2 regions of the Mycobacterium sp. M23085 genome follow, and region 2 is predicted to be linked to the other one. Evidence: riboswitches for the same ligand, from Rfam matches in the RefSeq annotation. Region 2 holds a riboswitch; the other holds the start of a gene.
The links. Region 2 has a riboswitch for cobalamin ahead of ACIUM1_RS05640 ((2Fe-2S)-binding protein). Riboswitches for the same ligand answer to the same signal wherever they lie in the genome.

Region 1 (15,224 bases), 2.4 Mb from region 2:
TCCGCGTCGTCGTCACCGGAGGTCGACGCCAGCGACGCGACGGCGTAGACACCGCGCTTGCCGGATTTCGTGCGGTGGGTCGGGTTGTCCACGCCAGGCGGGCCGCCGCCACTGCCGGTCTTGCGCGCGGAGGACAGCATCTTCTTCAGCCATTTGCCGATGAATCCACCCCCGCCGACGGGGCTGGTGAACAGGTCCGGGTCATCGGAGTCGTCCACCTCGCCGTCGTCGAGCTCCTCGAGTTCCGTTGCGCCGTGGCGCCGCGGCATATGCTCCGGCTTCGCCTCTTCGTCTTGTTTCGCCGTCCGGGCGCAGGCGGCTACCACCTTCGCCGCGCGGATGACGCCGAAGTCCGGTGCCGGGTCCTCGAGCGTCACCCGTGCGGCGGCAATGGCGAGCGACTCCTCAGGTGAGTCGCTGCGAGCCGCGATAGCACGGTCACCCAGCGACGCCAGAACACTTGGTAGCAAAGGGGCGTTGGCGACCAGTGCGCGGTGGCCTTCGACCGAGAGATAACGCTTGGTCAGCCTGCGGCGGCGAACCATCGCGCCCACCACATCGGGTTCCAGGCTGCCGGCGGCGATCATCGACGCCTGCACGGCTACGGCGTTCAGTTGCGCGAGCAGGCCCGCGGCGCCATCGACGTAGATGATCTGGCCGTCGGTCCATGCCGGTTCACCCGGTGGCAACCCGGCGACCGCGACGGCCCGGCCCGCGAGCGCGGAGGCGAGCATGCCCAGGGCCTGCAGTCGGTCGGCACCGTCGCCGTCCACCACCCTCAACCTCCAGTATTGTTGACCAAATATCTGTTCCACCGTAAAGTCCGGCTGCACAGCAGTCAATGAATCAGGAGCACACGATGATTGACTTCACCGGCCAGGTGGCGGTGGTGACCGGGGCCGGTCGGGGACTCGGTCGGCTGTACGCGCTGGACCTGGCGCGCCGCGGCGCCGCCGTGGTGGTCAACGATCTCGGCGGCTCGATGCGCGGCGACGGTTCCGACAGAGGCGTCGCCGACGAGGTGGTCGACGAGATCAGGCAGGCCGGCGGTCGGGCGATCGCCTCATACGACTCCGTGGACAACCCGGCCGGCGGCCAGGCGATCATCGATGCGGCCGTGGACACCTTCGGGCGCCTCGACGCCGTCGTCAGCAACGCCGGCATCTTCGGCAGCGTGCCCTTCGAGGACCTCGCGCACGACGACTGGACGCGGATGCTGCGCGTACATCTCGACGGCGGCTTTCACCTGTCCCAGCCCGCGTATCGCGTGATGAAGAACAACGACGGCGGACGATTCGTGTTCATCTCGTCCTCCGCCGGGATCTTCGGCCAGCCGATGGAGGCGCACTACGCGGCGGCCAAGGCCGGGTTGGTCGGGTTGACGAACGTCATCGCCATCGAAGGCGAAGCGCACGGCATATTGGCCAATTCCGTTATGCCGACCGGGTTCTCGCGGATGGTCACCGAGACCGTCGGCGACGAGAAGTTCCTCGCCGAATCGGGCTTCATGCGAGCCATCCGGCCCGAGCTTGTGGTGCCGCTGGTGACGTTTCTGGCCAGCACCGCCTGCACGTTCACCCACCGCAACTATTCCGCGGCCGCCGGCCGCTACGCGCGGGTGTTCGTCGGCCTCACCGAAGGCTGGCTCGCCGACGCCGAAAGCCGGCCCACCGCCGAGGACATCGAGGCGCATCTCGAGCGGATTTCGTCGACGGAGAAGTTCATCGTGCCCGCGTCGATCGTCGACGAGGTGCTGGAAGTGTGTGAGCGGCGTGGCGTCAGCCCGATGCCGGGCAACGCTGAGGTCGCATTCCCCGAACCCCGAGGGAGCTGAACGTGGACGGCGAATTGCGCGACCAGGTCCGGCATCTCACCGACCGCGCGGAGATCTACGACTGCATGCAGCGCTACGCGCGCGGAATCGACCGGCAGGATCGGGCATTGCTGCGGTCCGCCTACCACGACGGCGCCGTCGACGACCACGTCGGATTCGTCGGCCAGGTAGACGATTTCATCGACTGGGCGCTCGCGTATCACGGCAGCCAGACGCGATATCAGCACTATCTGCTGAACCACACCGCCGACATCGACGGCGACGAGGCCCACGCCGAGACCTACTACCTGTTCGTCGGGACCGACCGTGAACCGGCGAACCACATGACGGTCTCCGGCGGTCGTTACGTGGATCGCCTGGAGCGGCGCGACGGGCGTTGGGCCATCGTCGATCGCGTCTGCCTGGTGGAGTTCATCAACGAATCGCAATCGCTGCTCACCGACGAAGCCATCGCCATGGTGCCCGGAACCCGCACGCCCCGCCACGACAGGACGGACGCCTCATACGACCGGCCACTCACGGCGTCGCGCATGCCCGCCGACATCGTTGACCAGATATCCGCCCAACCGTAGAGTCCGGCTTGGTCAGGGCATTACGACGCTGAAGACAGAGGAACGTGGACTTTTCATACCCGACGGAAGTTGAACGGTTCCGCAGCGAGCTGCGTGACTGGCTCTCGCAGAACCTGACCGACGAGCTGGTGGCGGCACGCCGGCCCACCGGCCGCGACGACGCCGGGTTCGAGATGTTGCGCGCGTGGAACGCGACAATGGCCGACGCGGGATGGGCCGCGGTGTCGTGGCCACCCGAATACGGTGGGCGCGGCGCAACGGTGCTCGAGCAGCTGGTCTACACCGAAGAGACCACGCGCGCCCGAGCTCCGATGCCGCTCAACGTGATTGGGCTCAACAACATCGCCCCGGCCATCATGCAATACGGCACCGAGTCGCAGAAGATCACGCTGCTCCCCCGCATGATGCGCGCCGACGACATCTGGTGCCAGGGCATGTCGGAGCCCGAAGCGGGGTCCGATCTCGCGGCGCTGCGCACCCGCGCCGTGCGAGACGGCTCTGAAGATGGAGACTTCGTCGTCAACGGCCAGAAGATCTGGACCTCGCTGGGGCACCGGGCCGACTGGTGTCAGCTCTACGTGCGCACCGATCCCGAGGCGCCCAAGCACAAGGGGATCTCCTGCCTGATCGTCGACATGACGCTGCCGGGCATCGAGGTCCGCCCGCTGGTCACGCTCAACGGTGACGCCGACTTCGCCGAGGTCTTCTTCCACAACGTGCGGGTTCCCGCGGACGCGTTGCTCGGTCCGCTCAACGCGGGCTGGCAGGTGGCCACCACCACGCTCAGCCACGAGCGCGCCGGGGCCGCCAGGCTGTACGCGGAGATGCAGGTGCGGCTCGAGGAGCTGGTCAACGATCTCGCCGCGGCCGGCACCGGCGCGCTGGACGATCCGGTGACGCTGCGGCGCCTCGGCGAAATCGCGGTTCGCATCAAGTATCTCGAGGTCCTGTGTCAGCGTTCGATCTCGGCGACGCTGCACGGCGGCCCAGAAATCGTAGCGTTGGGGTCCGCCAGCCTCGCCAAGACCGTGTGGGGCGAGATCGGACAGGACCTCGCCGCACTGGCCTTCGACGCTCTCGGCACCCGGGGTGCCGGTGCGCCGTGGGCGAACTACCGCCTGACGTCGCGGTCCCTGACCATCGCGGGCGGTACCACGCAGATCAACAAGAACATCACCGCGCAACGAGTGCTGGGGCTGCCGCGCAAATGAACCTCGAACTCACCGACGAACAGGTGGCGCTGCGCGACACCACACGGCGCTTCCTCGCTGAGAAGGCACCGATTTCGCAGCATGTGCGCGTGCTGCTCGATGATCCGGCCGGAACGGACGAGGCGGTCTGGCGCGGTCTCGCCGATCTCGGAACCACCGGCCTGCTGGTGCCGGAGGAGTACGGCGGCGCCGGCATGACGATGGTCGAGGCCGGCATCGTCGCCGAAGAGCTGGGCGCCGCGCTGCATCCGGGGCCGTGGTTGTCGACCGCGGTGGCCGCCGCGCGGGTGCTGACCCGGCTCGGGGATAACGACATCGCACCGAAGTTGTTGCGCGGCATCGCCGACGGCACCACGGTGGCCACCGTCTGCTTCCCCGATTCGCCGAACGCCTCGATCGCCGCGAGCCGACGCGATGACGCGATCGTGCTGCGCGGCGAGATCGCCGCGGTGCCCGACGCCGCGGCCGCCGATGTTCTGCTCGTGGTCGCCGAAGACGACGACGGCAGCGCGCTTTTCGCGGTGCGGGCCGGCTCGTCCGGGTTGTCGGTCGCGCCCGAGCACGGCATCGACCAGACCCGCAAGCAGTTCCGCGTCACGTTCGACGCCGTACCCACGCAGCGACTGGCCTCGGCGCCCGCGGACCACCTGGCGGCGGTGATCGACGACGTGCTGATCGCCACCGCGGCCGACGCGCTCGGCGCCGCCCGCGCCATCATGGGCCTCGCCGTCGAATACGCGAAAAGCAGAACACAATTCGGCCAGCCGATCGGCTCCTTCCAGGCCATCCAGCACCTGTGCGTGGACATGTTCGAGACGGTCGAGCTGGCCCGCAGCGGTGTGATCCACGCGCTGTGGGCCAGCGACGCGTTCCCGGGAGCCGACGGCCAATCCGGCGAGGAGCGCCATCTTGCCGCGATGCGGGTGAAGGCGTTCGCGGGGCGACTGGCCACCGTGGCCGACACCGCGATCCAGGTGTTCGGTGGGATCGGCTACACCTGGGAGCACGATGCCCACCTCTATCTCAAACGCCTGCTGAGCTGGAGCGCTTTCCTCGGCGGTCCCGACCGGTATCTCACCGAACTCGGTGCGCGCCTTGCCAACAGAGGTCGCCGGTGATGGCCGCGCACGGGTCGAATGCCCAGGCATGGTTTTGTGCAGGGCATTCATCGCGCCGGGTTTGATAACCTTCAACAAAGAATTGGTTCGGCAAGGAAGGACGAATGCGAATGTTCGCCAGCCCGCAGTCGTCCCGATTTGCACACCGCTAATCATGGCGAAGGCCAGGTCGCCGCGGGCCAGCAGCTCAGCTGATTCTCCGACGCGCCGCGCCGAGATTCTGGCCACCGCCGCGTCATTGATCGCCTCCTCGGGGTTGCGGACGTCGCTGCAGGAGATCGCCGATGCCGCAGGCATTCTTCCCGGCAGCCTGTATCACCATTTCGAGTCCAAAGAGGCCATCCTGGTCGAGTTGATCCGCCGTTACCAGGACGACCTGGAGCGCATCGGCCGGGCCGCACAGGCGAGACTGGACGAACCCGACTCACGCCCGATCGCCGAACAGATCATCGCGCTCGGCTCGGCGATCGCCGACTGCGCCGTCGAGCACCGCGCCGCGTTGCAGATGTCGTTCTATGAGGGGCCGAGTACGGATCCTGAACTGATCGAGCTGACGCGGCAACGGCCTGTCGCGATCCAGGAGGCGATGCTGCAGACGCTGCGTGCCGCCCGGTGGAGCGGTTACATCAAACCCGATATCGACCTGCCCACGCTGGCCGACCGGATATGCCAGACCATGCTGCAGGTCGGGCTCGATGTCATGCGCCACAAATCCGCCGCAGACCAGGTGGCCCGACTGCTGTGCCAAATCATCTTGCACGGCTTGGCAACTCGGCCCCCTACCGACTCGGCGCTAGACCGGTCGAAAGCGTTCACCGCCGCCAGTGACGTCATCGCGACATGGTCGGACGACAGCGATGCGGACCCGAGCGATAAGGCGGCGGCGGTGCGCGCGATCGCACGGGCCGAATTCGGCCGCAAAGGATACGAAGTCACCACCATCAGGGACATCGCCTCGGCGGCCGGCCTTGGCACCGGAACGGTGTATCGCGTGATCGGATCTAAGGACGAACTCCTCGCATCGATCATGGAATCCTTCGGCAGGAAGGTCGAGGCGGGCTGGGTCAGCGTCCTGCGCTCTGATGCCACACCGATCGAAAAGTTGGATGCGTTGAGCTGGGTCAACGTCAACGCGCTCGATCGGTTTTCCGACGAGTTCAGGATCCAGCTGGCCTGGATGCGCCAATCGCCACCGGACACGCCCAACCCGGGCTGGCTCTATGCCGCGCGGCTGCGGCAGATGAAAACGCTTCTATCCGAGGGCATCCGGTCGGGCGAAATAAGCGTCGACGCACCGTCCACCGCGATGTTGGCCCGCTGCGTCATCGGGCTGCAGTGGATACCGGAGAACATCCTTCAAGACATCGGCACCCGTGCGAGCCTGGTGCACGCCCGCGACACCGTCCTGCGGGGCGTCGCCGTCCGCGGCAAGTAAACCTCAATCAGCCGCCCCGGTATTGAACCAAATAACTGTTACCCATACAGTTGGGCACGTAGAATCGCGTTGGCGGTTAATGAGAAGGAGATTTCCATGTCTATTGTCGATCGCTTGCGCTACGACGGAAAGCGCGCCCTTGTTGTCGGCGGCGCGACCGGAATGGGCGCGGCGGCGGCCAAGTCGGCCGCGGAACTCGGTGCTGAGGTCATCGTGCTGGATTACGCGCCGGTGGACTACGACGTTGCGCAGTCCGTGCACGTCGACCTGCGCGACCCCGCCTCGATCGACGCCGCGCTCGAGCAGATCGGCGGGCCCATCCACGCGTTGTTCTCGGCCGCCGGGGTGGCCGACGGCACGACCGACCTGTTGAAGATCAACTTCATCGGCCACCGCCACCTCATCGACCGGCTGCTGGAAAAGAACCAGCTGCCCAACGGCTCGGCAATCTGCTTCATCTCCTCGGTCGCCGGCATGGGCTGGGAGAACGACCTGGACCTGATCAATGAATTCCTGGCCACCCCGGACTATGCGGCGGCCGTGGCGTGGTCGGAGGCGCACGAGGCCGAGGGCATCATTCACTACGGCACCAGCAAGAAGATCATCAACACCTATGTGGCCAACCAGGGCTACCCGCTGCTGAAGAAAGGCATTCGCATCAACGCGATCTGCCCGGGCCCGACCGACACCCCGCTGGCCCAGGCCAATGCGGACCTGTGGTTGTCCTTCGCGCAGGACTACCGCGACGAAACCGGCTCCAAGGTCCACACGCCCGAGCAGATGGGCGACGTGATGGCATTCCTCAACAGCGAGGCCGCCTCCGGCGTCAGCGGCGTCACCCTGCTGGTGGACACAGGGCACACGATGGCGTCGATCACCGGCTCCTACGCGCCGGGCAAGCCCCTGATCGACCTGATCATGGGGAAGGTCAAGCTCTGACCGCGCTACCGTCGAAGGCATGGCACGCATCATTGTCTTCGGCGGGCACGGCAAGGTCGCACTGCAGCTCTCCCGGATTCTGAGCGAACGCGGCGACGAGGTGAGCTCGGTCTTCCGCAATCCCGATCAATCCGACGATGTCGCTGCCACCGGCGCCAAGCCGGTGGTGGCCGACATCGAGCGGCTCGACACCGACGCGCTGGCCGATTTGGTGACCGGGCACGACGCGGTCGTCTTCTCCGCGGGGGCGGGGGGTGGCAATCCGGAGCGGACCTATGCAGTCGACCGGGACGCCGCTATCCGAATCATCGACGCTGCCGGGCAGGCGGGCGTCAAGCGGTTCGTCATGGTGTCCTACTTCGGCGCAGGCCCGGATCATGGTGTGCCGCAAGATGATCCGTTCTTCGCCTACGCGGAGTCCAAGGCGGCGGCGGACGCCCACCTGCGCGCCAGCGACCTGGACTGGACGGTGCTCGGACCCAGCCGGCTCACCTTCGAGCCCGCGACCGGACGAATCGAGATCGACGGGGAAATGCGCGAAGTCTCGCGTGCGGACGTCGCACTCGTCATCGCGGCCGCACTGGCAGAAGATGCCACCATCCGGCGGACGATCGAATTCAACAACGGCGACGTCCCTATCGCCCAGGCACTGTCGGGCTGAGCGCGGCAGGCAGCCGAGTACGTTTCACAGCGCAGCTGGCCTATGGCGTTGAGTCGGGCTGACGCCGACGTCACGAGCTAGTCTGAGGCCGTTCAATGACATCACGTCTCAGTCGACATCACCTCGAAGTCAGGTTGTGATGAAAGTTCTGCTCGCGGTCCATGGAACTCGTGGCGACATCGAACCTGCCGCCGCCATCGGGCGGGAACTGCTGCGCCGAGGTCACGACGTGTGCATGGCTGTGCCGCCTCACATGTGTGCCTTCGTGGAGTCGGCGGGGCTTGACGTGGTTGCGTGGGAGAGCACGCCGTGGCCGGGCTACGGGGATTTCATTCGCAACGCGGACGGCGGGATTCCACCGGATGTGATGACCGAAATGATGGAGCATGTCGCCCGCGCCTGGGCGGAGTGGTGCACCACGCTGATGGCGCTGGCAACAGGGGCCGACCTGCTGGTCGTGAACAAAGCCGGGCAGGGCCGCGCCGCCATCGTCGCGGAGTATCACGACATTCCGCTGGCCGTGCTGACCTTCTTCCCCCAAGAACCGCCCCGCTTGGGTGGCATACTCGGCCACACCACCAAGGGCGCTGAAGACGCCCTACGCCGGGCGGTGGGTCTGCCAGAGACAACAGGATCCTCTGAAGCGCTGGAACTCCATGCCTACGACGGGCTCTGTTTCCCCGAAGTCGCAACGGAGTGGGCGGAACAGCGTGGGCGATGGCCCTTCATCGGCGCGCTGACACTGGAGTCGTCGACGGATGCCGACGACGAGGCTTTGGCCTGGATTGCTGCGGGCACCCCGCCTATCTACTTCGGGTTTGGCAGCATGTCGATCGAATCTCCGGCTGAGATGATCGCCACGATCAGCGCTGCCTGCGCGCAGTTGGGCGAGCGGGCGTTGGTCTGCGCCGGCTGGAGTGATTTCGCCGGCGTCCCCCATGACGAGCACGTCAAGGTCGTGGATGCGGTGAATCACACGGCCATCTTTCCGACCTGTCGCGCGGTGGTCCACCACGGTGGTTCAGGCACCACGGCTGCCGGTCTGCGGGCCGGAGTGCCCACGTTGATCCTCTGGTTCATGGTCCATGATCAACCGCTGTGGGCGGCGACGGTCGAACGGCTGGAAGTGGGCCGCGGTCGGGCTTTTTCGGAAAGCACCCTGGCATCACTGGTCGCGGACCTGCGTTGCATCCTCACTCCGGAATGTATGCGTCGAGCCCGTGAGGTCGCGGCACAGATGACCACGCCCGCCCAGAGCGTTGCCAGCGCCGCCGATCTTCTGGAAGAGGCTGTCCGACCCAAGCACTCGTCCGCCGTTATTTCTGAGGTCTTCGCTGACGACCGAATCGATGACGTAGCCCCCCGGTGACATCATCGCTACCGGTGGTGTCCAAAGAGGCTTCGTAATCCGGGAATCCGGGGAACCGGGCCGAAACTCATCGTCATCGCGCGGTTGACTAAGCTACGCCTTGCAGCTGGTCTGCTTGCGCCGCAACCGCGGCGCGGGCATCGAGCGAGGCAATGTTAGTGACGCTTCGTAAGAGGGAACCCGGTGAGAATCCGGGACTGTCCCGCAACGGTATGCAGGAACGACCGCCGTCAGAGTTTTTGGCAAGCACTGGTCGCAAGACTGGGAAGCGACGGCCACTAGTAAACCTGCCCGGCTCCTCAGCGGCCCGTTTTCGGGCCGCATCGTCGGCCGGGCGGAGCACCAGCCGGTGCACGCCTGCGAGTCCGGAGACCTGCCAGCTGTGCCGGGCGCGCCGCGTCCGGCGGCTCATCGCCTCGAGGAATGGGCGTTAGGCTGCAGCCGTTGCGGTGGTATCTGGGTACACGCCGCTAACGGATCAGCTGCACGTCCACCGGCGGTGACCATCACGCTGATTGAAGGACGAATATCGTGACCCCTCAAGCATTCACCGCAACGGTTGTCGGCTCGCCACGCATCGGCCCGAAGCGCGAACTCAAGCGCGCCACCGAGGGCTACTGGAAAGGACGTACCAGCCGCGCGGAACTCGAAGACGTCGCGGTCACCCTGCGCCGCGACACCTGGAAGAATCTGGCTGACGCCGGTCTCGACTCGGTACCGGTGAACACCTTCTCCTACTACGACCAGGTGCTCGACACCGCGGTCATGTTGGGCGCGTTGCCGTCCCGGGCCGCGCAGGTCCCCGACGACCTGGACCGCTACTTCGCCGCGGCACGCGGTAATAAGGACGTCGCGCCGCTGGAGATGACCAAGTGGTTCGACACCAACTACCACTACATCGTTCCCGAGATCGAGGCCGCGACGAAGTTCACGCTGAACCCGGACAAGGTGCTCTCCGAGCTGAAAGAAGCTCTGGAACAAGGAATTCCGGCGCGGCCCGTGGTCATCGGGCCGGTTACCTTCCTGTTGCTGAGCAAGGCTGTCAACGGTGGCGGCGCGCCGATCGAGCGGCTGCAGGAGCTGGTGCCGATCTATTCCGAATTGCTGTCGTTGCTGGCCGACCACGGCGCGCAATGGGTGCAGATCGACGAGCCCGCGCTGGTCACCGACATCTCCCCCGACGCGCCGGCGTTGGCCGAGGCGGTCTACAACAAGCTGGGTTCGGTGAGCAACCGTCCCGCGATCTACGTGGCCACCTACTTCGGTGACCCCGGCGATTCGTTGGGCGCCCTGGCCCGCACGCCCGTCGAGGCGGTCGGCGTCGACCTGGTTTACGGTGCCGACACCGCGGTCGCGGCGGTACCCGAGCTCGGCAACAAGATCCTGGTGGCCGGTGTGGTCGACGGGCGCAACATCTGGCGCACCGACCTCGAGGCAGCGCTGAGCAAGCTGGTGACGCTGCAGGGTTCGGCGGCCCACGTCGCGGTTTCGACGTCCTGCTCCACCCTGCACGTGCCCTACTCGCTGGAGCCCGAGACGGGCCTGGACGATGCGCTGCGCAGCTGGCTGGCGTTCGGGCAGGAGAAGGTCGCCGAGGTGGTGACGCTCGCCCGCGCCTTGAACGAGGGTCGCGACGCGGTCGCCGATGAGATCGCGGCATCAAACGCCGCGGCGGCGTCCCGCAAGAGCGACCCACGCCTGCACAACGACGATCTGCGGGCACGCATCGACGCGATCGTCGCGTCGGGTACGCACCGGGGTGACGCGGCCCGACGCCGCGCCAGCCAGGAGGCGCGGCTGCATCTGCCGCCGCTGCCAACCACCACCATCGGGTCTTTCCCGCAGACCGTCGAAATCCGCAAGGCGCGCGCCGCACTGGTCGCCGGCGAGATCGACGAGGGTGAGTACGAGAAGCGGATGAAGCAAGAGATCGCGGACGTCATCAAGTTGCAAGAGAGCCTCGGGATTGACGTGCTGGTCCACGGTGAGCCGGAGCGCAACGACATGGTGCAGTACTTCGCCGAGCAGCTGGACGGCTTCTTCGCCACCAAGAACGGCTGGGTGCAGTCCTACGGCAGCCGCTGCGTGCGCCCGCCGGTGCTCTTCGGCGACGTGATCCGCCGGCACCCGATGACGGTGGAGTGGGCCAAGTATGCGCAGTCGCTGACCGACAAGCCGGTCAAGGGCATGCTGACCGGGCCGGTGACGATCCTGGCGTGGTCGTTCGTTCGGGACGACCAGCCGCTGGCCGACACCGCCAATCAGGTGGCGCTGGCCATCCGCGACGAAACCGTGGACCTGCAGGCTGCCGGGATTGCGGTCATCCAGGTCGACGAGCCCGCGCTGCGTGAGCTGCTGCCGCTGCGCCGGGCCGATCAGGAGGATTACTTGCGTTGGGCCGTAGGGTCTTTCCGCTTGGCTACCTCAGGCGTCGCGGACTCAACGCAGATCCACACTCACCTGTGCTACTCGGAATTCGGTGAGGTGATCGGCGCCATCGCCGACCTGGACGCCGACGTGACGTCCATCGAGGCTGCGCGCTCGCACATGGAGGTGCTGGACGATCTGAACTCGATCGGCTTCTCCAACAGCGTCGGTCCGGGCGTTTACGACATCCACTCGCCGCGGGTGCCGAGTACCGGTGAGATGGCGGAGTCGCTGCGCGCGGCGCTGCGCGCGGTGCCGGCCGAGCGACTGTGGGTCAACCCCGACTGCGGTTTGAAGACCCGCAACCCCGAAGAGGTGAGCGCGTCGCTGAAGAACATGGTTGCCGCCGCACAGGAAGTGCGCGCCGGCGTCTGAGGGTTTCGCGAGCGTAACCACACTGCGATTTTCGGAGCAACATTTCGCAGTGTGGTTACGCTCGCGGCCTACTGTTCTGACTCCGAAAGCAGTTGCACCGGAACATCGTCGGCCCACGGCTGGCGGACGACCATATCGGCGACCCGGACGATGCCGCGCTCGAACTCACCGGTCGCCGCATCGACCAGCCGGTACTCCTGCGTCTGCTTGTGAATCGGTTGTGCGTCAAGCAGAACCACCCGGACCTCGCCCGGCTCGAAGTGGCAGCGCTCCTGCAGGGCGGCGATCAACTGCTCGTTGTGCATGTGGCCGTCGCCGAAATTCCAGCCGATGGCGGTGCTGCAGATCCGCTCGCCGTCGGTGATGACGTAGTCGTCCTCGTTCTGCCCCGCCATCGCGCGGTGCGCCAGCGTGAACAATGCGCGACCGTGAGTGTTGAAGCCGCGGAACGCGTATCCCATGTAGATCGGGATCTGGGCCGCCTCGGGGCTGCCATAGAACCGCTCCAGCTGGGCCTGCGGCATGCTGGCGATCGCCACGATGCCCCTGCTGATCTTGTCGTTGGCTGATCCCTTGATGCACCACAGCGTCGTGTCCCAGTTGCCGGCGTAGTAACGCATCCCCGGCAGGAACGAGATCTTGCGCGGAAACATGTTGCCCAACACGACGATCCCCGCGATGACGACGAACAGGACCGCCACCACCACCGGATGCCGCAGGTCGCGCAGCCCGATGTGGGTGTGCGCGACGAACAACGACAACACCCCGAAGATCATGAAGACGTTCCACTCCAGCGGCACGCCCATCGGGATCGATACCAGGATCCCCAGATGGAAACAGACCATCACGATGGCGGCGATCGTGACGGGCCACCCACCGTGACAGAAGAAAAGCGGTAGTGGCACCAACATCTCGATGGCGGTGCTCAGGTGCGCCAGCCAACGTGACAGCCGTCCGGGCCGAAGATCGTCCGGAAAATTCTCGAAGAACCGTCTTTTCAGCCAGCGGGGCCGCACCAGCGGGTTGTTGGACATCATCGTCGAGATGACGAACGGGAAGTGTTTGTTGAGCTTGGATGTGGCCGCGCCCATCCAGATCACCAAAAACACCACCTTGGACCCGACGATCATGTCGGGTGGGGCGAACAGGAACGTCACCGCCATAGTCGCGTAGACCTCGCCCCGGGCGGCCAGGAAGATCACCTTGTCGCGCAGGCCGACCACCGCCAGCAGCAGCAGGATCAGCACGATCTTCCAGGCGGGCAGCAGTCCGATGGTGGTCCCCAATTCGGGTATCGGTCCGGTCCCGTCGGCGAACAGCGCCGCAAACGTCACCAGCAGGAAGAGCGCGTACAGCGCGACGTCGACCGGTTTGCGCTTGGTGCCCTTGGTGAGCGGAACCCGATCCGGCCACGGTGGCAGCCGGATGGTGCCGAAGCGCATCCAGTACAGGATCGAGCCCATCGGCGGGAAGAACCGGTTGTTCAGCGGCCCGAAGCCGCATCCCAGCCCGATCACCTCGAAGAGCATGGTGTAGAGCACGACCTTCTCGAACACGATCGGCTCCGACCACCACGACGCGACGTGGGTGAACCCGCCCAGGCCGTTGGTGGCCGACGCGAACAGCCACGCGCCCAGGATGTAGAGCAGGATTTTGGCGACATAGAACAGATGCAGCACCACCGGCGTGCCGAAGCCCACCTCGGCCCAGTGCTTGGCCATCGGCCGGATCTTGTCGCTACGGGTGCCTTTGCTCCATTCGGCCATGTCGAGCTGCGGCAGCTCGGGCTTCAGAAATCCCATGGTTTCACAGACTAGAACGTGTTCTAGGGCTCCGTGCTGCAACCACGAGCAAGAAACTTTTGCCCGCGGCTTTCGCGCAGATACCGTTGAACGCGGGTCGGCGTGCGGTTAAGGGGATATCGATCATGAGTAGGCCTCGGCGGTCCCTCGTACTGGCAATGGTTTCCGCAGCCTGCGCAATCGTGTCGGCCGGCGAAGGCCGTGCCGATCCGCCCTCGCCCGGTGACCAGTGCACGGTGTTGCACTCCACCACCCGGGACGTCAACGACCGACCGATGTGGTGTAACCCGACCACCACCGGTCCGCCCGCCCTGGTCTGGCAGTACGGCGGGCCCGCGTAACGGTTTGCCGTCTGGCTGGCTTGTGCGCCAAGGGGTTTCAGCCACTCGACGCGCCCCACTGCCGGCAGCCAGGCCGGCCGGCAACGCGAACGCCCGCGGAAATCTGCGTTAACCGGCCACCGCCGTCGCCCGACCGGTGTAGTTTGCTGCTGGGGTGGGCGACGTTGAGGAGCCAGCCGTGTCCGAGGTCGACTATTGCGTGGTCGGAGCGGGATTCGCCGGTTTGACGGCCGCCTTGCGGCTCACCCGAGCGGGTCATTCGGTGGCCTTGCTGGAGGCGCGTGATCGGGTCGGTGGTCGCACCTTCACCGAGACGCGGGCCGACGGTACGTGGATCGATCGCGGCGGCGCGTGGATCGGTCCGGGCCAGGACCGGATTTATGCGCTGATGAACGAGTTCGGCGTGCCGGAGTACAAACAACACAACGACGGTGACGCGATGATGATCGTCGGCGGCAAGAAGCACCGCTACGGCGGCACGATCCCGTGGACCGTGAGCCCCTGGGCGGTCGCCAACCTCGGGCTCGGCTTGGCCGCCATCGAGAAGATGTGCAAAGCGATTCCCCGCGAAGCGCCGTGGGCGGCGAAGAAGGCCCACGAGTGGGACCGCATCAGCATCGGGCAGTGGATCGAAAAGAATTCCCTCTCCGCGGAGGCCGCCGAGATGCTTGACATGGCCTTCGCCGGGCTGTACACCTCGGCGGCGTCGGAGACGTCGTTGCTGTGGGGATTGGTGCAGACGGCCTCCGCGGGCGGGCTCACGTTCGCGATTTCGGGCAAGGGCGGCTCTCAGGATGCCCGCCCGGTTGGTGGGATGGGCGCCGTCCATCGTCCGATGGTGGCGGAACTCGGTGATGCACTGTGGCTTTCGCAGCCGGTCCAGCAGATCAGTCAGGATGCCGACGGTGTGACAATCAGCGCGGCCGATCTGACGGTGCGGGCGCGCCGAGTCATCGTCACGATCCCGCTGGCGATCGCCACCTCGATTGAGTACGAGCCGATGCTTCCGGTGGACCGGGCATTTCTGCACCAGCGCATGCCGAGCGGCGCAGTCATCAAGACCTCGCTCATCTATGACGAGCCGTTCTGGCGTGCCGACGGGTTCTCCGGCCAGTCGGCCTCGCCGGGGTCCCCGGCCAC
Region 2 (15,224 bases):
GCGCTCGACGGCGAGCAGCGAGAAGCCCTGCGCGCCCTTTTCCGGGTCGGTCTGTGCGACCACGATCACCAGGTCGGAGTTGATTCCGTTGGTGATGAACGTCTTTGAGCCGTTGAGCACGTAGTGGTCGCCCTGCTTGACGGCACGGGTCTTGATGCCCTGCAGGTCGCTTCCGGTTCCCGGCTCGGTCATCGCGATCGCCGTGATCAGCTCTCCGGTGCAGAATTTCGGCAGCCAGCGCTGCTTCTGCTCCTCGGTCGCCAGGGCCAGCAGGTACGGCGCCACGATGTCGTTGTGCAGGCCGAAACCGATGCCGCTGTAGCGACCGGCGGTGGTCTCCTCGGTGATGATCGTGTTGTACCGGAAGTCGGGGTTGCCGCCACCGCCGTACTCTTCGGGCACCGCCATGCCGAGGAAGCCCTGCTTACCGGCCTCCAGCCAGACACCGCGGTCGACGATCTTCGCCTTCTCCCACTCGTCGTGGTAGGGCGCGACATGGCGCTCGAGGAAGCCCCGGTAGGACTCACGGAACAGGTCGTGCTCTGACTCGAAAAGAGTGCGCTGATATTTGATGGCGCTGCTCATGGAAGACCTCCGGCGGCTGGGATTTCTGCAGCCCAACATATACCAACCGGACGGTTGGTAGACAGCCGCCGGGGTCGCGTCCCGTCGGGATTGTGGGGCTGCCCCACGCCGCCGGCACCGTGCCCTGCTAGGAGGGGCGATGCGCGATCAGTGGGCGGAGAACTCGCGCAGCCGGCCGGCCAGGGCCACCGGAACCCGGGCCCGGATGCGCGTCCCGGTGGCGTTGTGCTCCTCCTGCTGGACGCGCCCATCGGCGTGCAGGCGGGCCACCAGGTCGCCGCGGTGGTACGGGATCACCACGTCGACGGCGGTGTCGGCGGGAACGGCCAGCTCGGCCATCCGGCGGCGCAGGGCGTCGATACCGTCGCCGGTGCGGGCGGACACGAACATGGCGCCCGGGAGGGCATGACGAAGCTTGGCCAGCGCCAAATCGCTTGCGGCGTCGACCTTGTTCACCACCACCAGCTCCTGCGGCGCGTCGCCGTCGGACCCGTAGTCGGCGACGACGTCGGAAACCACCTGACGGACCGCGTTGATCTGCGCCAGCGGGTTGACGTCGGAGCCGTCGACGACGTGCACCAACAGGTCGGCGTCGACGACCTCTTCCAGCGTGGAGCGGAAGGCCTCGACCAGCTGGGTGGGCAGGTGCCGGACGAATCCGACGGTGTCGGTGAGCACGAACGGCCGGCCGTCATCGAACTCGGAGCGCCGGGTGGTGGGTTCCAGGGTGGCGAACAACGCGTCCTGCACCAGTACCCCCGCCCCGGTCAGGGCGTTGAGCAAGCTCGATTTGCCGGCGTTGGTGTAGCCGACGATGGCGATCGAGGGCAGGTCGCTGTGCACCCGCCGGCTGCGTTGGGTGTCGCGGACCTGCTTCATGTCTTTGATCTCGCGGCGCAGCTTGGCCATCCGCTCGCGGATGCGCCGCCGGTCGGTCTCGATCTTCGTTTCACCGGGACCGCGCAGACCCACGCCTCCCCCGCTGCCGCCGGCACGACCACCGGCCTGCCGCGACATCGATTCACCCCAGCCGCGCAGTCGCGGCAGCATGTACTCCATCTGGGCCAGCGCGACCTGAGCCTTGCCCTCCCGGCTGGTGGCGTGCTGGGCGAAGATGTCGAGGATCAGCGCGGTGCGATCGATGACCTTGACCTTCACCGCCTTTTCCAGCGCGGTGAGCTGCGCCGGGGACAGCTCGCCGTCGCAGATGACGGTGTCGGCGCCGCTCGCCAGCACCACTTGGCGCAGTTCGGCGGCCTTACCCGAACCGATATAGGTCGACGGGTCGGGCTTGTCGCGGCGCTGGATCAGCCCCTCGAGCACCTCGGAGCCGGCGGTCTCGGCCAGCGCGGCGAGCTCGGCCATGCTGGCCTCGCTGTCCGCGGCGGTGCCGTCGGTCCACACACCCACCAGGACGACCCGCTCGAGCCGCAGCTGGCGGTACTCGACTTCGGATACGTCGGCGAGTTCGGTGGACAGGCCGGCGACACGACGCAGCGCTGACCGATCTTCTAGGGCGAGTTCGCCCGTGCTGGGCTCCGGGACTGTCGGAGCGTGCTCGCGAAATTCAGGTTCTGTCATAGGCAATAAACGATGATGCACGCGAAAACGATGTCGCGCACCTGATTTAACGCTGCTGTGCGCGCCACCATTCCCCGCTGAGTTCTCCTCTGGCTACCAGCACGGACGGTCCTCGCAGGAAGCTGGTGGCGTCGGTGACGGTGACGACGACCTCGCCGCCGGGCACCCGAACGGTCAGCGTGCCGGTGGCCGCACCGGCACCGGCCAGCGCGGCGACCGCGGCGGCGACCGTGCCGGTGCCGCACGAGCGTGTTTCGCCGACCCCCCGCTCGTGCACGCGCATGTGCGCCGCCCCGTCGACCGGTGCGGTGAGGATCTCGACGTTCACCCCGTCCGGGAACTGGGCGGCGTCGAAGCTCACCGGCGCGGCCACGTCCAGCGCTGCCAGCGCCTCGGCCGTCAGCTGCGGGTCCATACAGGCCAGGTGGGGATTGCCCACATCGACCGCCAGGCCGGAGAACCACCGGCCGCCCACGACCGCCTCACCCGGGCCCAGCGCGTTGGCCTTGCCCATGTCGACGCTGATGTCGGCCGTGGTCGCATCGACGCGGTGCAGCGTGACCGGCCGCGGACCGGCCAGCGACCCGACCACGAATTCGTCGCGTGATTCCATGCCGCTGGCGCGCAGGTAGTGCGCGAAGACCCGCACGCCGTTGCCGCACATTTGGGCGACGGACCCGTCGGCGTTGCGGTAGTCCATGTACCAGTCGCCGGTGGCCACCCCGTCGGGCACCCGGTCGAGCACGCCGGCCGACAGCGCCGCGCCCACCGTGGTGACCCGCAGCACTCCATCGGCGCCGAGGCCGCGTCGCCGGTCGCAGAGCGCGGCCACCCGGGCCGCGGTCAGGCTCAGCTCGGCCTGCGGGTCCGGCAGCACCACGAAGTCGTTCTGGGTGCCGTGCCCCTTCGCGAAGATCACCTGTTCAGGGTACTTCCCGCCATACCCGCACGGCGGCCTCGACAAGGGCCGCGCCCTCGGCCGCGGTCACCGCGCCGACATCGAGCCACTGCACGCGGTGATCCCGGCGAAACCAGGACCGCTGGCGCCGAACGTAACGCCGGGTGCCGACGAACGTCTGCTCGCGCGCGTCCCGCAGCCGATCGGCGCCGGGCCCGGCCGGACCGCTCTCGTCCAGCGCCGCCAGCACCTGCGCGTAGCCCAGCGCGCGCGACGCGGTGACACCGTCACGCAGGCCCCTGTCCAGCAACGCGATCACCTCGCCGACCAGGCCCTGGGCGAACATCGCGTCGGTGCGCCGGGCCAGCCGCTCATCGAGAACGGTTGTGTCGCAGTCCAACCCGACAATGGCGGTGTCCCACCTCGGCTTGCCGATCTGCGGCGCGGAGGCGGCGAACGGCTGACCGGTCAGCTCGACCACTTCGAGGGCCCGCACCGTGCGCCGGGCGTCGGTGGGCAGGATGGACGCGGCCGCGGCGGGATCGCGGCGGGCCAGCTCGGCGTGCAGCCGCCCCACTCCGATCTCGGCCAGCCGTCGCTCCCAGCGGGCGCGGACCGCGGGATCGGTGGCCGGGAACGCCCAGTCGTCGAGCAGCGACTGGATGTAGAGCATCGAGCCGCCCACGATGATGGGCAGCGCGCCCCGCGCCGCGATCGCCTCCACGTCGGCGGCCGCGGCGCCCTGATAGCGGGCGACGGTCGCGGTCTCGGTGACGTCCAGGACGTCGAGTTGATGATGCGGAATGCCGCGGCGGTCCTCGACGGGCAGCTTGGCGGTGCCGATGTCCATGCCGCGATAGAGCTGCATCGCGTCGGCGTTGACGATCTCGGCGCGGACGCCGAACCGCTCGACCCGTTCCGCGAAGTCGAGGGCCAGCTGTGACTTGCCGGTGCCCGTGGGTCCGATGATCGCCAGGGGGCGCACGGCGGCCGTCACAGTTGCCAGGCGCCGGCGAAGTAACCCACCCCGTAGGGCGCTCCGCGGTACAGCTCCTTGGCCGATCGGGGCCCGGGCTCGGCCAGGCCGGCCAGCACCTGGAATGCGACCCGCCCGAGGATCTGCTGCGGCAGGCCGCGCAACGCGGCGATATCACCGCTGGCCAGCGCGTCGTTCAGGGCCTCCTGCGCGGCGGCGTTGGCGGGCTCGTGTCCACCCGGGGCGGCCGCTGTCAGCGTGTTCGCGCCGTCGGCCACCACCAGCACCCCGACCTGTCCGGGCAGCCGGTCGATCTCGGCGCGCAGGTGTTTGCCGAGCCTCAGCGCGGTGTCCGCGTCGTGGTCGGCGCGGTAGACCCGGACCTGTGCGGCGGCGTGCGGCTGCGCCTGACCGCGCACCCAGCCGGCCAGCAACGCGCAGACCGGGAGCGCACGCGGCGGCGCGGCCTCGCCTGCCTGTGGGGAGAGCCGGACACGCACGTCGACGCCGAAACCCGCGAAGCTGCCCACCGCATCAGGACCCAGCACGTCGTCGGCGGGCCCCGTTCCGATCACCACCCAGCTGTCGGGCAGCAGCGCGGCGGCGGCGAGCGTCGCCGCGGTCAGATCGGTCACCTCGGCCGCGGCCGCTCCGGCAAGTTCGGGAACGAGAACCGGCGCCGACGGGACGATCGCGATCGCGCTCAGCACGCCATTAAAGTAGCGCGGCGACCCGCCACCAGTGCGATGTGGCTGCGGCCCCAGTCAGCGACGAACGCTGTCCGCCACCACCAGCCGGTCACTGAAGGGCCCGAAGTCGTCTTCGATCACCTCGGGGGCCGGGATTTCTCGCGGGGCACCACCGGACCTCTGCTCGGCGCGGTCGATGGAAGCGGCTTCACCACGGGCCAGCGCGATGGTCGCGATGATGACCACCGCTACCGCCCCGATCAGCACGAACGCCTTGGGGCCGTTAGCGTTCAGCGTCTCACCCAGCACCAGAACCCCGAGCAGGCCGGCGACCACCGGCTTGGCCACGGTCATCGTCGGCAACGACGCGGTCAGCGCGCCGGCGCGGAACGCCGACTGCTGGAAGATCATCCCGGCCAGCGCCACCAGCAGCCAGGGCACGAATTCCGGTGAGGTCAGCACGGCCAGCGGGCCGTTCTCGGACATCTCGACGACACCCTTGGTCAGCACCGCGAACAGCGCCAGCGACGAGCCGGCCACCACCGCGAGCAGCACCGCGGAGAACGGGCTGCCGGACCAGCGCCGCGCCGCCACCACGCAAGCCACCAGCAGCGGGATCATCACCACGGCCACGATCAGCCAGGTTCGCAGCAGCCCGCGCTGCTCGCCGGCCGCGGGGTCGCCGACCATGATGACCACCGCCAGCGCGGCGGCCAGGATGAGCGCCCACATCCATTCCCGCGGCTTCACCCGGTGATGGGCGAGCCGCGCGTAGATGGGCAGCGCGAACAGCAGCGCGGTCACCTGCAGGGCGGTCACCAGGACCACCGAGCCCCACGCCAGCGCGGCGGCCTGCAGGCTGTAATTGGTGATCGCGGCCAGGCCGCCGAGCCACCAGCGGGTGTCGCGGAGCGACATGCGGAACAGTTCGAGGTGGCCTACCTGCCTGTCGGTGACCTCGTGCGCCGACCGCTGCCGGACCACGTCGCCGACCGCCGATGCCAGCGCCGCGCACAGGGCAAGTAACGCTGCGACATCAACCTTCGACATATCGACCCCTCCGCCTCACAGTCGTTCGACCCAGCTTTCCCCGAGGCGCGGGCAAATACACGCACAATTTGCGTTCAGTTCAACTACAAATGCATGACGTTCCACACATTGCTCACTGCGCCGCAGGTAACCGGTTCAACTAGTACTTCAGCAACCTATGTAACGCGTGAACCTATGTAACGCGTGGGCTAACTGTAAGAGAACTACACAGACGGGCCGTGCGCGATGGCTAAGCCCCATCCGCGGCCAGCCGTTTTACGTCTCGCCCCCGGCGCGCGATGGGATGAGCGTCACAACATCGGCTGGATCGTCCGGCGCGGCCGCATTCATGGATGCGGCCTCGCCCCTCGCGAGCGCGGTGGTCGCGACGATGACCACCACCACCGCGGCCACCAAGGCGAACACCGCGGGCCCCTTGGCGCCGAGCGTCTCCCCCAGCACGGTGACCCCCAGCACCGATGCAACCAGGGGCTCGGCGACCGTCATGGTCGGCAATGACGCGGTGAGCGCGCTGGCCCGGAAGGCCGACTGCTGGAAGATCGTGCCCAGCACCGCGACCAGCACCCAGCCATACAGTTCGGGGGTGCCAAGCAGCGCCCCCGGCCCATACGGCAGCACGTCGACGACCGCCTTGGTGAGCACCGCGAACAACGCCCACGAGGACGCCGACACCAGCGCCAGCAGCACCGCGGCCAGCGGGCCCGACCAGATGCGTGCGCCCAGCACGCAGAACGCCATCGCCGGCCCGATCACCATCGCGACCACCGCCCAGGCATCCAGCGACGCCCGTTGATAACCGGCGGCCGGCTCGCCGACGATGACGAAAACGGCGACCGCGGCGGCCAGCAGGACCGCCCACACCCACTCCCGGCGGCTCAGCCGGTGCTTGGTCAGCCAGGCATAAACCGGCAAGGCGAACAGCAACGCCGTCACCTGCAGGGCCTGCACCAGCACCACCGAGCCCAGGCTCAGCGCCACCGCCTGCAGCGTGAAGCTTGCCACCGCCGCGACACCGCCCAGCCACCACCGGACGTCGCGCAACGACATCCGCAGCAGCGCGAGGTGGCCCACCTGTTGGTCGGTGATCTCTTGCGCCGACCGCTGCCGGATCACGTCCCCGACGCCCGACATCAGCGCGGCGATCAGCGCGAGCAGCGCCGCAATATCCACCTTGGCGATGCTGACCTCCAACCGACGTGCGACCCGGAAAAGGGTCGAAGACACCGCTCACCAGGGCTCACCCGGGATCGGCGAACTCCGCTGCGGTGACGCGATTAGCACGACCGTACCCGCCCGGGCGGGCACGGCGCCGGTGGCGTGCGGCCGCCGGGCCCCTGCGGTGTGGCAAGGTGGCGGCGCGCGCCCCGCCAAGCTGCTTGAATATCGTTAAGCAGCTGTTCGGAGAACCCGGCCCCGGGCATCCGGCAGCGGCAGGAGACGGTGCCGCTACGCGCGGCAGGCGCGCGGGACACGGACCGCGCGGAAGGGTTGCGAAAGGGTAGTGACGAGCGCATGACGGCTGACGAGCCTCGGGACGATTCCGCTCGGCCCGCGCCGCGTCCGGGACCCCGTCCCGGCCCGCGGCCGACCCCGCGGCCCACCACCGCTCATCCGCTGGTGGCGCCGCCACGCAGCAATCCGCACCAGTTCGGGCGGGTGGACGACGACGGCACGGTATGGCTGATCAGCGCCGCCGGCGAGCGCATCGTCGGCTCCTGGCAGGCGGGCGATCGGGAGGCGGCGTTCGCCCACTTCGGCCGCCGCTTCGATGACCTGGCCACCGAGGTCACCCTGATGGAGGAGCGCCTGGCCTCCGGCACCGGTGACGCGCGCAAGATCAAGGCGCATGCGGCCGAGCTGGCCGAGACGCTGCCGACGGCGGCCGTGCTGGGCGACATCGATGCGCTGGCGGGCCGGTTGACCACCATCGCCGAGCACGCCGAGGCGACGGTCGCCGCGGAACGCTCCAGGCGCGAGGAGCATCGGGCCGCCCAGACCGCCCGCAAGGAGGCGCTGGCGGCGGAGGCCGAGGAGTTGGCCGCCAACTCGACGCAGTGGAAGGCCGCGGGTGACCGGTTCCGGGCCATCCTCGACGAGTGGAAGACGATCAGCGGGGTGGACCGCAAGGTCGACGACGCGTTATGGAAGCGCTACTCCGCGGCCCGCGAGGCCTTCAACCGGCGGCGGGGATCGCATTTCGCCGAGCTGGACCGGGAGCGTTCGGGGATCCGGCAGGCCAAGGAACGCCTGTGTGAGCGGGCCGAAGCGCTGTCCGACTCGACCGACTGGACGGCCACCAGCGCCGAATTCCGCAAGCTGCTCACCGAGTGGAAAGCGGCCGGCCGGGCGACCCGGGAGGTCGACGACGCCCTATGGCGGCGTTTCAAGGCCGCCCAGGACGTGTTCTTCACCGCGCGCAACGCGGTGACGGCGGAAAAGGATGCGGAGTTCCGCGCCAATGCGACCGCGAAAGAGGCCCTGCTGGCCGAGGCGGAGAAACTCGACACCAGCAACCACGACGCGGCCCGCGCGGCGCTGCGCACCATTACCGAGAAGTGGGACGCGATCGGCAAAGTGCCGCGCGAGCGGTCCGCCGAATTGGAGCGACGGCTGCGCGCGGTCGAGAAGAAGGTGCGCGACGCCGGCGACGCGGGCTGGTCCGACCCCCAGGCGCAGGCCCGGGCCGAGCAGTTCCAGGCCCGCGCCGAACAATACGAACAGCAGGCTCAGAAAGCCGCGGCCGCCGGGCGGACCAAGGAAGCCGAAGAGGCCAAGGCGAACGCCGAGCAGTGGCGACAGTGGGCGCAGGCGGCGGTTGAGGCCCTGACCCGCAGGCCCTAGCGGCCGGCAGAGCCCGGGGTCGTGCCGGGGTCCTCCCCGGTCTCGTCGGGCATGGCCGGGCCGTCCAGCAGCGAGGTGGATTGCTGCGCCGCCGCAACGCGGCGCCGCTGCTCCTCGGCGGCGAGCTGCACGATGGTGCGCGACCAGACCACGCGAGCCCAGTGGTAGATGAGCGCGAGCACGGTGAGCCAGGCGACGATCAGACCCCAGCCCGGCCCCGGGTGCCCCGCGGCCACCGTCTGACGCGACCAGATCGCCAGCATGCCCGCGGCCCCGGCAATAGCCGTGCCCGCCAACGCGACCCACGCCAGCGCCCAGCGCCGTGTCACCAGCGCCAGCATCGAGAAGCCCACCCCGAACACCAGCGCCAGCCAGGCGAACACCCGCGACGGCAGGGCGACGGCGGCCGCGCCGGCGCCGTGGCTACCGAACAGCACGTCCCAGCCGCGCACGTCACCGGTGTGCGGCAGGACGAACGACGCCAGCAGCACGAAAACCAGGATCGACACGAAGAAGGCCCGCGGGCCGGGGTCGATTCCGCGGGCCACCCGGCGTTCAGCGGCCTCGATTTCGGTCCGCAGCGCGCCCAGCTGCGGGTCTTCGTTTTTCATCTGCTTTTTCACAGCGCACATCCAAGGGGTTCGGCCGGGCCGACGGGCGGCCCGACGGCGGGCATGCCGAGGCCGACGCCGCGCGGGCGCTGCCCGGCGGCCTGGGCATCACCCGCGCGGGTGCGGCGATGCGTGACGACGCCCGCGTCGGCGATGAGGTGATGGGGTGCGGCCTCGGTGACCACCGTGGTGATGATGTCGCCGGGCCTGACGTCGCCTGGTGTGTCGACGGCGAAGTGCACCAGCCGGCCGTCGCGGGCGCGCCCGGTCATCCGCGCGGTGCGGCTGTCCTTGCGCCCTTCGCCGGTGGCGACCAACAGTTCGACGGTCTGCCCGATCAGCGCCCGATTGCCCTGCAGCGAGATCGCCTCCTGCAGTTCGATCAGCCGGTCATAGCGTTCCTGCACAACGGCTTTCGGTATCTGCCCGTCGAGTTCGGCGGCCGGGGTGCCGGGCCGCTTGGAGTACTGGAAGGTGAACGCGGCCGAGAACCGGGCCTGGCGTACCACGTCCAGCGTGGCGGCGAAGTCCTCTTCGGTCTCACCGGGGAATCCGACGATCAGGTCGGTGGTGATGGCGGCATGCGGCATGGCGGCCCGGACACGGTCGATGATGCCCAGGTAGCGCTCGGCGCGGTAGGACCGGCGCATCGCGCGCAGCACCCGGTCGGATCCGGATTGCAGCGGCATGTGCAGGGCGGGGCAGACATTCGGCGTCTGCGCCATCGCCTCGATCACGTCATCGGTGAATTCGGCCGGATGCGGCGAGGTGAACCGCACCCGCTCCAGCCCGTCGATGTCGCCGCAGGCGCGCAGCAGGCGGGCGAAGGCGCCGCGGTCGCGGGGCAGGGCCGGGTCGGCGAAGGACACGCCGTAGGCGTTGACGTTCTGGCCCAGCAGGGTGACCTCGAGCACCCCGTCGGCGACCAGCGAGGCGATCTCGGCCAGGATGTCGCTCGGGCTGCGGTCGACCTCTTTGCCCCGCAGCGACGGGACGATGCAGAACGTGCAACTGTTGTTGCAGCCGACCGATACGGAAACCCAAGCGGCGTAAGCCGATTCGCGCGCGCTGGGCAGCGAAGACGGGAACTCCTGCAGCGCCTCGGCGATCTCCACCTGGGCTACCTTGTTGTGCCGGGCGCGCTCCAGCAGTGTGGGCAGCGACCCGATGTTGTGGGTGCCGAAGACGACGTCGACCCAGGGCGCCTTGCGCAGCAAGGCTTCCCGGTCCTTTTGGGCCAGGCAGCCGCCGACGGCGATCTGCATCTCGGGATTGCCGCGCTTGCGCGGCGCGAGGTGGCTGAGGTTGCCGTACAGCTTGTTGTCGGCGTTCTCCCGCACGGCGCAGGTGTTGAACACCACCACGTCGGCGTCGCCGAAATCCGAGCCCTCGGCCGCCCGCCGATAGCCGGCAGCTTCCAGCAGGCCGGCCAGCCGCTCCGAGTCGTGGACGTTCATCTGGCAGCCGTAGGTGCGGACCTGGTAGGTGCGCACGGACACGGCACCCACGTCTGCGGCCCCCGCGTCCCGCGCCACCATCGAAGTCACGGGGCCATGGTACGGCGGCCGGTCCGCCCGCGAGAAACCGCACGTCACGGGGCTAGACCCGGCGGCGCTCCCGCTCGGCGGCCAACTCGGCGAAAACGACCTCGCACGCCATGGTCTGGCTGTAACCGCGGCGCGCCAGCATCCCTACCAGCCTGCGGGTCACCCGCGCATCGTCGTCGGTCAGCGTCTCGCGGCGCAGCTTGGACCGGACCAACTGCTCGGCCCGGTCCCGCTCCGCGCCGGCGTCGATCCCGGCCAGCACCGAGGTGATCACATCGTTGTCGACGCCCTTGGTGTGCAGCTCGGCGGCCAGGGCGCGCTTGCTCTTCCCGGCGTGCACCCGGCGGGACTCCACCCACTGCTGGGCGAAGTCCGCGTCGTCGATCAAGCCGACGGCGGCCAGCCGGTCGAGCACCCGCTCACTGACGTCGTCGGGATAGCCGCGCTTGGCCAGCTGGCCGTGCAGCTCCGCCCGAGTGCGCGCCCTCGCGGTGAGCAGGCGCAGACACAGCGCCCGCGCCTGCTCCTCGCGGGAGGGCTCAGAAATCGACGGGGGCGGGCAGGACGTCGTCATCGGTCACGACCGCGCCAATGCCGAGCTTTTCCTTGATCATCTTCTCGATCTCGTTGGCGACTTCGTCGTTTTCTTTCAAGAAGGTGCGGGCGTTCTCCTTGCCCTGGCCGAGCTGCTCGCCCTCATAGGTGAACCAGGAACCGGACTTGCGGATGAAGCCCTGCTCCACACCCATGTCGATCAGCGAGCCTTCCCGGCTGATTCCCTGGCCATAGAGGATGTCGAACTCGGCCTGCTTGAAGGGCGGCGCCACCTTGTTCTTGACGATCTTGACCCGGGTGCGGTTACCGACCGCGTTGGTGCCGTCCTTGAGCGTCTCGATCCGGCGCACGTCCATGCGCACCGACGCGTAGAACTTCAAAGCCTTTCCACCCGTTGTGGTTTCGGGGCTACCGAACATCACCCCGATCTTCTCGCGCAGCTGGTTGATGAAGATTGCGGTGGTGCCCGAATTGTTCAGCGCGCCAGTCATTTTCCGCAGCGCCTGGCTCATCAGCCGGGCCTGCAGCCCGACGTGACTGTCGCCCATCTCGCCTTCGAGCTCGGCGCGCGGCACCAGCGCGGCCACCGAGTCGATGACCAGGATGTCCAGGGCGCCGGAGCGGATCAGCATGTCGGCGATCTCGAGGGCCTGCTCCCCCGTGTCGGGCTGGCTGACCAGCAGGGAATCGGTGTCCACGCCAAGCTTCTTGGCATACTCCGGGTCCAGCGCGTGCTCGGCGTCGATGAAGGCGGCGACGCCGCCGGCGGCCTGGGCGTTGGCCACCGCGTGCAGGGCGACGGTGGTCTTACCCGAAGATTCCGGGCCGTAGATCTCCACGACCCGGCCGCGGGGCAGCCCGCCGATGCCCAGAGCCACGTCTAATGCGATGGATCCGGTCGGAATGATCGAGATCGGCTGACGGGTCTCGTCGCCGAGACGCATCACTGAGCCTTTGCCGTAGCTCTTTTCGATCTGGGCCATCGCCAGTTCGAGAGCCTTCTCGCGGTCGGGGGCTTGCGCCATGGTGCCTCTCCTATAGTCGGTGTTCGTCTGACCGGTATCGGTCGGTTGGCGGTGACACTAGAGAAGGCCACCGACAAGTTGACTGGCCGAACGTTCACCACAGTAGCCGAACAGGTGTTCGATTCAAGTTCGACACGCCGTTCTCCCCGTCGCGTGTGGCAACATCTGCTGCCGAACGGCGCCAACGGGCCTTCAGCCGGAAGGTCCGAGGAAACCGGTGTGACTCCGGTGCGGTCCCGCCACTGTGATCTCGAAGGGCACGCCCGGCGAGAGAGCCAGATACTCGCCGTCGACGCATCCTCACCACAACCGGGGCGGATTTCCCCGAGAGGCGGTCGCGAAGCCATGGACATCTCCGCTCAGCTGGCCGAAATAGCTTCCTACGGAGGCTTTTTCGCTCTGACCGTGGGTGGCGACGCGGCGGGATGGCATCCGGTCGGACAGTCCTACGCCGACGGCTACGCCGACCTGATCGATGCAACCATCCGGCGCTACCGCACCACCGATCGGCGGATCGGCGCGTCACTGGTGCACCTCTCCCACGCCACCCGGCTGTGGTCACCGGTGCTCGCGTGCGCGATCGGCCATGGCGTCGTCCCCGACCTCGAGGGCCTGCAACGCGCCGACGACGGTGCCCAGCTACGACTGCCCACACCCGTCGGGAAACCCGTCACCTCGCCCGCGGCGAACATGCTGTACCGGATCGTGGTGAGCGAGCACATGCGGCCGCTCGGCGCCGGCCTGCCGGTCAAGCTGGCGCCCGCCCTGCTCGCGGGCAACATCGCCTCCGCGCTGGTGGGCGCCGCAGCGGCCCTGCTGTCGGCGCGGCCGGACCTGCGCTGCGCCATCGTCGAGACGGTCCGGTCGCTGCTGGGCACCGGCGTGCTGGCCGGGTCCGGCGTCGTCACCGGCCCGCAGCTGGGCTTCCGGCGCCGCAGCTGCTGCCTCTTCTATCGCCTGCCGGGGGGCTCCCTGTGTGGCGACTGCGTGCTGCACCGGACCCGGCGGTAGGCCGATCGGAGGAAAGCGGGCGTCGTTTGGCGTGGCGCCCCGGGGTACCTGGCCCCGATGTCCTCAGCCGCAGCGGCATCGTGCTGCGGCAGCACGCCTACCCGGGATACGAATAGTGCGTCGGGATCACCACTGATCCCGAGGCACGTCGAAGTCCACACACAACGCCCGCCAGACATCGCGGGGCTCAATTCCCGCCTCGATGGCCTGGGCGGCCGTGCGTCCACCGAACCCGGTCAACACGTGATCCAGCAAGACCGACGATCCGTAGGTGGTGCCGAAGCGCAGCACCACCCGCTCGTGAAACTCCGTTAGCCGCACGTCAGTCAAGATACCCAGCCCGCATTCATCGGACACCTGAGCGCGACGCCCGCTACCTCCAGCTGGCCGGCAGGTCGATGATGTGGTTGGGGCAGTCCTCCTGGGCCGCGATGGACATCACGTCTCGCGCGCGTTGGGCCGACATGGTGGCGCGCAACTGCATGAACGCGTATTCGGCCGGGGCGAACCCCTGTTCGGCGGCGGCCGGATCGTCCATCAACCGGCATGCCTGCTGTTCCTCGGGACTGTCGGCATGCGCGACGGCGGCGCCGGCCAATGGGCCGGCCAGCGAGGCCGCCAGCAGGGCGCCGGCGGCGATTGTCGTGCTGATCCTCATTCGGGTGCCTCCCGCCGAAGCATAAGTCGGCCCGGGCGGCGCGCAGCGGATCATCCGGCCACCGCCAGCGCGTCGCGACATACCCGGACCGGATCGGCGACGTCGGCGATGCCGGCGGCCGCCGTCCGCGCCGCCGCCCGGTAGCCCGGCGACGACAGCACCTCGTTGACCGCGGCCACCAGCGCGTCGGCGCTCAGCGGCCGGATCAGCCGCGCGCTGCCCTGGCGCTGCACCCGGTTGGCGATCTCCCACTGGTCGCCGCCGCCGGGCACCACCACCAGCGGCACGCCGGCCAGCAGCGTCTTGGCCACCATGCCGTGGCCGCCGCCGCAGATCACCAGGTCGGCGTGCGCCAGCAGCTCGTCCTGCCGTCCCAGCCCGACCGCCGCCCAGGGCGGCACCGGCAGTTCCGGTCCGTCCAACCGCGACACCAGCAGGCGCGAGTCCGCCGGCAGGGTCTGCCCCGGCGTCAGGCAGCCCAGCGCGACCTCGGCGAGGCCCTGGGTGCCGATCAGGGCGGTCGACGGCGCGATGACCACCACCGGTCCGGCGCCCGAGGGGACCTCGAGGATCCGATCGGTCGGTTCGAAGTGCAACGGCCCGACGACGACGGCCTCGGCGGGCCAGTCCGGGCGGGCAACCTCCAGCGCGGGCAGCGTCGCGATCAGCCGCCGCAGCGGCCCGGGATCGCGTGCCGGCAGCCCGATCTCGACCCGGGAGTTCGCGCGCTGTTGCAGGCCGGCGCGCACGGAACGCGCGGTCAGCGCGCGCATCGTGGCATCGCGCAGCCGGCCCCGGATGCCGGTGCCCGGCGCCAGCCCACTGCCGATCGGCGGTAGCCCCTTGGACGGCAGATACAGCGGGTGCGGGTTGAGTTCGATCCAGGGGATGCCCAACAGCTCGGCGGCCATGCCGCCGCCGGCGGTGATGACGTCGGACACCACCAGGTCGGGCGCCAATTCGCGCAGCGCGGGGACGTTGAGCACCGCCATCCGCGCGGCGCGCCGGTGGATCCTGGCCCCGGCGTCGACGTCGTCGTCGGTGGCCGCCAGCCCGTCCAGCGCGACGGCGTCGATGCCGGCGGCGCGGGCGGTGTCCAGCCATTCGGGGCCGGTGAACAGCGTGGGCTCGTCACCCGCTTCGGCGAAGCGCCGGCACAGCGCGATCGCCGGGAACGAGTGCCCGGGATCCGGCCCG

Region 1: it holds a riboswitch for cobalamin, as region 2 does, so the genes downstream of both, metE (5-methyltetrahydropteroyltriglutamate--homocysteine S-methyltransferase) here and ACIUM1_RS05640 ((2Fe-2S)-binding protein) in region 2, are expected to answer to the same signal.

What each region holds. Positions count from the first base shown of each region.
Region 1 covers NZ_CP174280.1:4,411,807-4,427,030, reverse strand. The annotation lists gene ACIUM1_RS20900 (nitric oxide reductase activation protein NorD) at 1-734, opposite strand, end outside; gene ACIUM1_RS20895 (SDR family NAD(P)-dependent oxidoreductase) at 860-1,834, shown strand; gene ACIUM1_RS20890 (nuclear transport factor 2 family protein) at 1,837-2,406, shown strand; gene ACIUM1_RS20885 (acyl-CoA dehydrogenase family protein) at 2,451-3,617, shown strand; gene ACIUM1_RS20880 (acyl-CoA dehydrogenase family protein) at 3,614-4,735, shown strand; gene ACIUM1_RS20875 (TetR/AcrR family transcriptional regulator) at 4,890-6,170, shown strand; gene ACIUM1_RS20870 (SDR family oxidoreductase) at 6,267-7,109, shown strand; gene ACIUM1_RS20865 (SDR family oxidoreductase) at 7,129-7,770, shown strand; gene ACIUM1_RS20860 (glycosyltransferase) at 7,910-9,139, shown strand; cobalamin riboswitch at 9,279-9,535, shown strand; gene metE (5-methyltetrahydropteroyltriglutamate--homocysteine S-methyltransferase) at 9,671-11,941, shown strand; gene ACIUM1_RS20850 (DUF3556 domain-containing protein) at 12,010-13,743, opposite strand; gene ACIUM1_RS20845 (hypothetical protein) at 13,869-14,084, shown strand; gene ACIUM1_RS20840 (flavin monoamine oxidase family protein) at 14,263-15,224, shown strand, end outside.
Region 2 covers NZ_CP174280.1:1,283,207-1,298,430, forward strand. The annotation lists gene ACIUM1_RS05580 (acyl-CoA dehydrogenase family protein) at 1-585, opposite strand, end outside; gene hflX (GTPase HflX) at 733-2,166, opposite strand; gene dapF (diaminopimelate epimerase) at 2,213-3,085, opposite strand; gene miaA (tRNA (adenosine(37)-N6)-dimethylallyltransferase MiaA) at 3,090-4,049, opposite strand; gene ACIUM1_RS05600 (hypothetical protein) at 4,058-4,750, opposite strand; gene ACIUM1_RS05605 (DMT family transporter) at 4,805-5,779, opposite strand; gene ACIUM1_RS05610 (DMT family transporter) at 6,035-6,958, opposite strand; gene ACIUM1_RS05615 (DUF349 domain-containing protein) at 7,292-8,620, shown strand; gene ACIUM1_RS05620 (hypothetical protein) at 8,617-9,231, opposite strand; gene miaB (tRNA (N6-isopentenyl adenosine(37)-C2)-methylthiotransferase MiaB) at 9,240-10,769, opposite strand; gene recX (recombination regulator RecX) at 10,831-11,352, opposite strand; gene recA (recombinase RecA) at 11,318-12,358, opposite strand; cobalamin riboswitch at 12,518-12,664, shown strand; gene ACIUM1_RS05640 ((2Fe-2S)-binding protein) at 12,704-13,369, shown strand; gene ACIUM1_RS05645 (DUF3046 domain-containing protein) at 13,496-13,690, opposite strand; gene ACIUM1_RS05650 (hypothetical protein) at 13,743-14,027, opposite strand; gene ACIUM1_RS05655 (glycosyltransferase) at 14,078-15,224, opposite strand, start outside.